One region of the Exiguobacterium artemiae 7-3 genome, then DNA from elsewhere that is predicted to be linked to it. Evidence: a T-box and tRNA genes for the amino acid it is inferred to sense, from the RefSeq annotation. Region 1 holds a T-box; the other regions hold tRNA genes.
The links. The T-box of region 1 lies ahead of leuS (leucine--tRNA ligase). A T-box ahead of a tRNA ligase gene usually reads a tRNA of that ligase, here a tRNA-Leu.

Region 2: it has a tRNA-Leu gene. The T-box ahead of leuS (leucine--tRNA ligase) is inferred to sense a tRNA for this amino acid. The anticodon was not compared.
Region 3: it has a tRNA-Leu gene. The T-box ahead of leuS (leucine--tRNA ligase) is inferred to sense a tRNA for this amino acid. The anticodon was not compared.

Annotation. Positions count from the first base shown of each region.
Region 1 covers NZ_KK211190.1:779,474-781,713, reverse strand. The annotation lists gene leuS (leucine--tRNA ligase) at 1-1,312, opposite strand, end outside; T-box leader at 1,360-1,582, opposite strand; gene P402_RS0104910 (HAD family hydrolase) at 1,622-2,240, opposite strand, start outside.
Region 2 covers NZ_KK211190.1:2,350,812-2,353,051, reverse strand. The annotation lists rRNA gene rrf (5S ribosomal RNA) at 37-152, shown strand; tRNA gene P402_RS0113240 (tRNA-Asn) at 159-233, shown strand; tRNA gene P402_RS0113235 (tRNA-Ser) at 261-351, shown strand; tRNA gene P402_RS0113230 (tRNA-Glu) at 373-447, shown strand; tRNA gene P402_RS0113225 (tRNA-Met) at 458-531, shown strand; tRNA gene P402_RS0113220 (tRNA-Asp) at 540-615, shown strand; tRNA gene P402_RS0113215 (tRNA-Phe) at 643-718, shown strand; tRNA gene P402_RS0113210 (tRNA-Tyr) at 747-830, shown strand; tRNA gene P402_RS0113205 (tRNA-Trp) at 836-906, shown strand; tRNA gene P402_RS0113200 (tRNA-His) at 920-992, shown strand; tRNA gene P402_RS0113195 (tRNA-Gln) at 1,003-1,074, shown strand; tRNA gene P402_RS0113190 (tRNA-Gly) at 1,082-1,156, shown strand; tRNA gene P402_RS0113185 (tRNA-Cys) at 1,163-1,236, shown strand; tRNA gene P402_RS0113180 (tRNA-Leu) at 1,269-1,349, shown strand; tRNA gene P402_RS0113175 (tRNA-Gly) at 1,354-1,424, shown strand; gene queG (tRNA epoxyqueuosine(34) reductase QueG) at 1,512-2,240, shown strand, end outside.
Region 3 covers NZ_KK211190.1:255,248-257,487, reverse strand. The annotation lists rRNA gene P402_RS0102360 (16S ribosomal RNA) at 1-369, opposite strand, end outside; tRNA gene P402_RS0102350 (tRNA-Ala) at 501-573, opposite strand; tRNA gene P402_RS0102345 (tRNA-Ile) at 593-669, opposite strand; tRNA gene P402_RS0102340 (tRNA-Arg) at 689-765, opposite strand; tRNA gene P402_RS0102335 (tRNA-Leu) at 770-855, opposite strand; tRNA gene P402_RS0102330 (tRNA-Lys) at 886-961, opposite strand; tRNA gene P402_RS0102325 (tRNA-Gln) at 968-1,039, opposite strand; tRNA gene P402_RS0102320 (tRNA-Asp) at 1,044-1,119, opposite strand; tRNA gene P402_RS0102315 (tRNA-Val) at 1,153-1,228, opposite strand; tRNA gene P402_RS0102310 (tRNA-Glu) at 1,233-1,307, opposite strand; tRNA gene P402_RS0102305 (tRNA-Ser) at 1,357-1,448, opposite strand; tRNA gene P402_RS0102300 (tRNA-Asn) at 1,457-1,531, opposite strand; gene P402_RS0102295 (SprT family protein) at 1,681-2,121, opposite strand; gene P402_RS0102290 (Tex family protein) at 2,118-2,240, opposite strand, start outside.

The DNA.
Region 1 (2,240 bases):
TCATCGTTCCGTCTTCCATGTGGACGACCGGAATCGGCTCACCCCAGTACCGTTGACGACTGAATAACCAGTCACGCAACCGGAATGTGATTTTTTTGCGTCCGACTTGATTTGTTTCAAGTTCTGCAATAATCGTCTCAATCGCTTCTTGTTTTGAAAGCCCGTCGAGCATCTGTGAATTCACGTGCTCGCCTTCTCCTGTATAAGCCGCTTCGTCGACGTTACCGCCTTTTACGACTTCGATAATCGGAAGGTCAAACTGTTTCGCAAATTCATGATCCCGCTCGTCATGTGCCGGTACGGCCATGATCGCGCCTGTCCCGTATGTTGATAACACATAATCGGCAATCCAGATCGGAAGACGTTCGCCGGAAATCGGATTTACGGCAAATGCTCCCGTAAAGACACCTGTTTTTTCTTTGGCAAGATCCGTCCGTTCCAAGTCCGATTTCGTCTGAACAGAAGCGATGTAGGTTTTGACGGCTTCTTCGTGATCAGCTGTCGTGATGTCCGCAACGAATGGATGCTCCGGTGCAAGGACAAGGTAGGTGGCGCCGAACACTGTATCCGGACGTGTCGTAAAGACTGTCACTTGTTTTTTATGACCATCAATCGTAAAGTCAATTTCCGCACCTTCCGATTTTCCGATCCAGTTCCGTTGCATCTCCTTCACCGATTCCGGCCAGTCAAGATCATCTAAATCTTCGAGTAAACGGTCCGCGTATTCCGTAATTTTCAAGACCCACTGCCGCATCGGGACACGGACGACGGGATGATTGCCACGCTCGGACAGTCCGTCAATGACTTCCTCGTTCGCAAGCACGGTTCCAAGCGCCGGGCACCAGTTGACGGCTACTTCGTCGACAAATGCTAATCCTTGTTCATATAACTTCGTGAAAATCCACTGCGTCCATTTGTAATATTTCGGATCCGTCGTATTGATTTCACGATCCCAATCGTAAGAGAACCCTAAGTCTTTTAACTGACGTTTAAACGTTTCGATGTTTTGCGCTGTGAATTCCCGCGGATCATTCCCTGTATCGAGGGCATACTGTTCTGCCGGGAGTCCAAACGCATCCCATCCCATCGGATGAAGGACGTTGTAACCTTGCATCCGTTTCATCCGGGCGAGGATATCGGTTGCCGTGTATCCTTCCGGGTGCCCGACATGCAGTCCTGCTCCCGATGGATAAGGAAACATGTCTAACGCATAAAATCCTTCTTTTTCCGGATCTTCTGTTGTGACGAACGCATTGTCCTGTTCCCAGCGCGCTTGCCATTTTGGTTCGATTTCACGATGATTGTACGGCATCTCTATTCCTCCTCTGAATATACAAAAAACCGGTCTCCGCCCCTAGGAATAGGGACGAAAGACCGGTTTGTCTCCCGCGGTACCACCCACGTTGTCTGCAGAAGCAGACCACTTGATTCACAGATAACGGTGTGAAGGACCGGAGTTCGCTACTTGGTTTCACGAATCATGCTCCCTGACGAGTTCACGGACGATTCCGACTGGTTTACACCGACCACCAGCTCTCTAAAACGGAATGACTCCCTTACTACTTCAGTTCGTCGCAATGGACTATCTATTTGTAAGTGTAAGCTGAACCTTCCCTTACCGTCAACGGTTGCGTAAAATTTCTCCGATTTCGGCGTGAGACGAAACCACATGATCCGCATGTTGCAAAACTTGTGCCGGCATCCGGTCGTCAAGCAAGGCGATGACTTCCATTCCCGCTTTCTTCGCACCAATCATCCCGTTTGCTCCATCTTCGATGACGATACAGGTGTCAGGTGTTTGATCAATCCGCTTTGCCGCGAGCTGAAAAACTGCCGGGTCGGGTTTCGAACGTGGTACTTCAAATCCACTCGTGTACGCATCGACCGTTAATCCATAATGCGTAATGACCCGTTTAATTTTTTCGAGTGAACTTGAGGAAGCGATCGCGATCCGGTATCCTTCTATCCGTGCCAGTTCCATCAGTTCTTTGATTCCGTCTTTTAAGCCACATTCTTCCGGTTTCGCATGTTGTTGGAATAATTCATGTTCGAGTGCCAGTAATGCTTCCGTCGAGTGAGGTAGATCGTGTTGCGCGATCAATTCTTCCCACATCTCGTCTCCTGTTTTTCCCATGAACGTCGCATACTGCGTATGATCGAGTGGGATGGATAACATCTTGAACATGTGTTGATGGACTTTAAAATATTGAATCTCACTGTCGAGGATGACACCATCCATA
Region 2 (2,240 bases), 1.6 Mb from region 1:
TGACGTTATGGAAACATAATGTTAAGATAATAGATGTCTGGTGGCGATAGCCAAGTGGTCACACCCGTTCCCATGCCGAACACGGAAGTTAAGCACTTGAACGCCGAAAGTAGTTGGGGGCTTCCCCCTGTGAGGATAGGACGCTGCCAGGCGATCGTTCCGCAATAGCTCAGTGGTAGAGCAACCGGCTGTTAACCGGTAGGTCGTAGGTTCAAATCCTACTTGCGGAGCCATTATATTACTTCTTCACCACATGCAATGGAGAGCTGTCCGAGTGGCCGAAGGAGCACGATTGGAAATCGTGTAGGCGTCACAAGCGTCTCAAGGGTTCGAATCCCTTGCTCTCCGCCATAACATTTTCAATTTCAAGATGGCCCGTTGGTCAAGCGGTTAAGACACCGCCCTTTCACGGCGGTATCACGGGTTCGATTCCCGTACGGGTCACCATTTTTATTAGCGCGGGGTGGAGCAGTCTGGTAGCTCGTTGGGCTCATAACCCAAAGGTCGTCGGTTCAAATCCGGCCCCCGCAATTACATACGGTCCTGTGGTGTAGCGGTTAACATGCCTGCCTGTCACGCAGGAGATCGCGGGTTCGAATCCCGTCAGGACCGCCATTTTTATTTACCGAAAAATTTTAGTATGGCTTTGTAGCTCAGTCGGTAGAGCAGAGGACTGAAAATCCTCGTGTCGGCGGTTCGATTCCGTCCAAAGCCACCATATGATTTTTAGATGATTTTCCCATTGTGGGGGGGTAGCGAAGTGGCTAAACGCGGCGGACTGTAAATCCGCTCCCTCGGGTTCGGCGGTTCGAATCCGCCCCCCCCCACCACTTTTAGGGGCATAGTTTAGCGGTAGAACTACGGTCTCCAAAACCGTCAGCGCGGGTTCGATTCCTGCTGCCCCTGTTCTATTATTATGGCGGTTGTGGCGAAGTGGTTAACGCACCGGATTGTGATTCCGGCATTCGTGGGTTCAATTCCCATCAGTCGCCCTTTTATTATTGGGCTGTGGCCAAGTGGTAAGGCACTGGATTTTGATTCCAGCATGCGAAGGTTCGATCCCTTCCAGCCCAGCTTTTGTGCGGAAGTAGTTCAGTGGTAGAATACGACCTTGCCAAGGTCGGGGTCGCGGGTTCGAATCCCGTCTTCCGCTCCAATGAGTGGCGCCATAGCCAAGTGGTAAGGCAGAGGACTGCAACTCCTCTATCGTCAGTTCGATTCTGACTGGCGCCTCCAATTCCTAATTTAATGTTTATGCAAGAGATTGTGCCGGTGTGGCGGAACTGGTAGACGCGCACGACTCAAAATCGTGTTCCTTTGGAGTGTCGGTTCGATTCCGACCACCGGTATCTTGCGGGTGTAGTTTAGTGGTAAAACCTCAGCCTTCCAAGCTGATGATGAGGGTTCGATTCCCTTCACCCGCTTACCTAAAAAGAGCAACGTGTCGTTTTTAATTGACACTTTGCTCTTTTTGTTTAGCATGGAGATAAACAAGCGAAAGGAGAGATACGATGCAGTGGGAATTGTTGAAAAAAGAATTGCAGATGTATGCCAAAGAGATTGGTATTGATGAATTCCGTATTACGACAGCTGATCCTTTTTTAGTGATGAAACAGCGTCTCATTCAACAACAAGAAAAAGGGTATGCTTCTGGATTTGAAGAGCCTGATCTTGAACGGCGGACGACACCAACGCTGTTGCTGGATGATGCCGTCTCCATTATCGCAATCGCCGTCGCTTATCCAAGTAAGCTCAAAGATGCTCCGCGTGGAAAAGAAGGAGAACGGCGCGGGATTTTTGGACGTTCTTCTTGGGGACTGGACTACCATCAGGCTCTGAAGCAGCGATTGACATTGCTGGAAGAAAAAATTCAAGAGCTGAACCCGGGAGCCCGATCGCGTTCGATGGTCGATACGGGAGAACTGGTCGATCGTGCGGTCGCCGAACGAGCCGGTATTGGATTCAGCGGAAAAAACTGTTCCATCATCAGTGAAGAGCACGGTTCTTATCTATATCTCGGTGAACTGATCACGGATTGTTATCTTCCGCCGGACGAACCTGTAGAAGAACTGTGTGGTTCGTGCAATAAATGTCTCGATGCTTGTCCGACGGATGCACTGATTGAACCTGGTGTCATCGATGCAAAACGGTGTATCTCCTTCATCACACAAACGAAGACACTGATTCCTGAACACTTCCGATATGCTTTAGGAAATCGGTTATACGGTTGCGATACCTGT
Region 3 (2,240 bases), 520 kb from region 1:
CCTCCCGTAGGAGTCTGGGCCGTGTCTCAGTCCCAGTGTGGCCGATCACCCTCTCAGGTCGGCTATGCATCGTCGCCTTGGTGGGCCATTACCCCACCAACTAGCTAATGCACCGCAAGGCCATCCCAAGGTGACGCCGGAGCGCCTTTCATCATCAGACCATGCGGTCTGAAGAACTATTCGGTATTAGCTCCGATTTCTCGGAGTTATCCCAATCCTTGGGGCAGGTTCCTTACGTGTTACTCACCCGTCCGCCGCTCATTCCCCTCACTTCCCTCCGAAGAGTTCCGTGAGCTTCCTGCGCTCGACTTGCATGTATTAGGCACGCCGCCAGCGTTCGTCCTGAGCCAGGATCAAACTCTCCATAAAGTGTTTGACTTGCTCGTTTTTGTGACCGAAGTCACGTTGACGAAGCTTGCGCTTCATTCATTGTTTGTATCCGAAGATACGTTTTTTGCCTCATCGTTCAGTTTTCAAAGTTCGTCATAAAGATAAACAAATGGAGCCTAGCGGGATCGAACCGCTGACCTCCTGCGTGCAAGGCAGGCGCTCTCCCAGCTGAGCTAAGGCCCCATGAGATTATAAAATTGAATGGTGGGCCTAAGTGGACTCGAACCACCGACCTCACGCTTATCAGGCGTGCGCTCTAACCAGCTGAGCTATAGGCCCGTCAAAAGCAAACAAAATATGGTGCACCCTGAGAGATTCGAACTCCCGACCCCTTGATTCGTAGTCAAGTACTCTATCCAGCTGAGCTAAGGGTGCGATATGGTGCGGTCGAGAGGACTTGAACCTCCACAGTGTTGCCACCACTAGGCCCTCAACCTAGCGCGTCTACCATTCCGCCACGACCGCAAATATAAAGTTAGGAATTAAAAAATAAAATGGTGTGTCATGCAGGATTCGAACCTGCGACCCTCTGATTAAAAGTCAGATGCTCTACCAACTGAGCTAATGACACGAAAAACTGGGCTGGAAGGGATCGAACCTTCGCATGCTGGAATCAAAATCCAGTGCCTTACCACTTGGCCACAGCCCAAAAATGGCGGTCCTGACGGGATTCGAACCCGCGATCTCCTGCGTGACAGGCAGGCATGTTAACCGCTACACCACAGGACCACATTTTTGTGAAACTTAAGTATGAAATTAAAATGGTGGAGGATGACGGGATCGAACCGCCGACCCTCTGCTTGTAAGGCAGATGCTCTCCCAGCTGAGCTAATCCTCCGAAATGGTGACCCGTACGGGAATCGAACCCGTGATACCGCCGTGAAAGGGCGGTGTCTTAACCGCTTGACCAACGGGCCATTTAAAAACTGATAACTATTCTCAAGTAACAAATTCACATAAGAGGTCTGGCGGAGATGGAGGGATTCGAACCCTCGCACCAGTTTCCCGGCCTACACCCTTAGCAGGGGCGCCCCTTATAGCCACTTGGGTACATCTCCAAAAATAATGGCTCCGCAAGTAGGATTTGAACCTACGACCTACCGGTTAACAGCCGGTTGCTCTACCACTGAGCTATTGCGGAACGTGACGTTCGTTTCAGAACACTTTTCTATATTAGCAACTTTCTTTCTCTTCGTCAATGCTTTTTTAAAAAAGTTTTTAGTGACGAGAAGTTGTTTAGTTGCGGTCGTTTTGACGACTTCTATAATTTATCATGCTCCGAAATGAACGTCAACTACTTTTGTAAAAAATCTTTCCACGACATCGTCCGCAACGGTATCGTTCCGGATTCATCTTTCTTTTTCTTCTATATAATGTCCCGCATTTCTCACACTCATAAAGATGATTCTTTTTTTCCGTTTCTTCCAGACGCGGACTGTAGCGCAGTCCTCCGTATCGTTGTAGCCACTCTTTAAAATCCTGATCCTGGTGCCGATGTCCCATTCCGCGTAAGTGTAAATGGTAGTGGCACAGCTCATGAATGACGATTCCACGAAAGATATGACGGTCGACTAAATAGCTCCGATTGAAATCCAAATGATGATCCGTCAGAAAATAACGTCCACCAGTCGTCCGTAAGCGATTGTTAAAAAGTGCAATATGTCTAAAAGGTAAAGCAAACACGTCGAGCGAGAGTTGCTCGACGTATTGCTGCAACTCTTCGTTCGTCATGACGGACTGACCATCGTCAGACCGATCCGTCCTCGTTCCGGTTCGACACTCGTTACCCAAACGGTTACGATATCACCTACTGCAATGACATCAAGCGGATGTTTGACCCGTTTTTTACT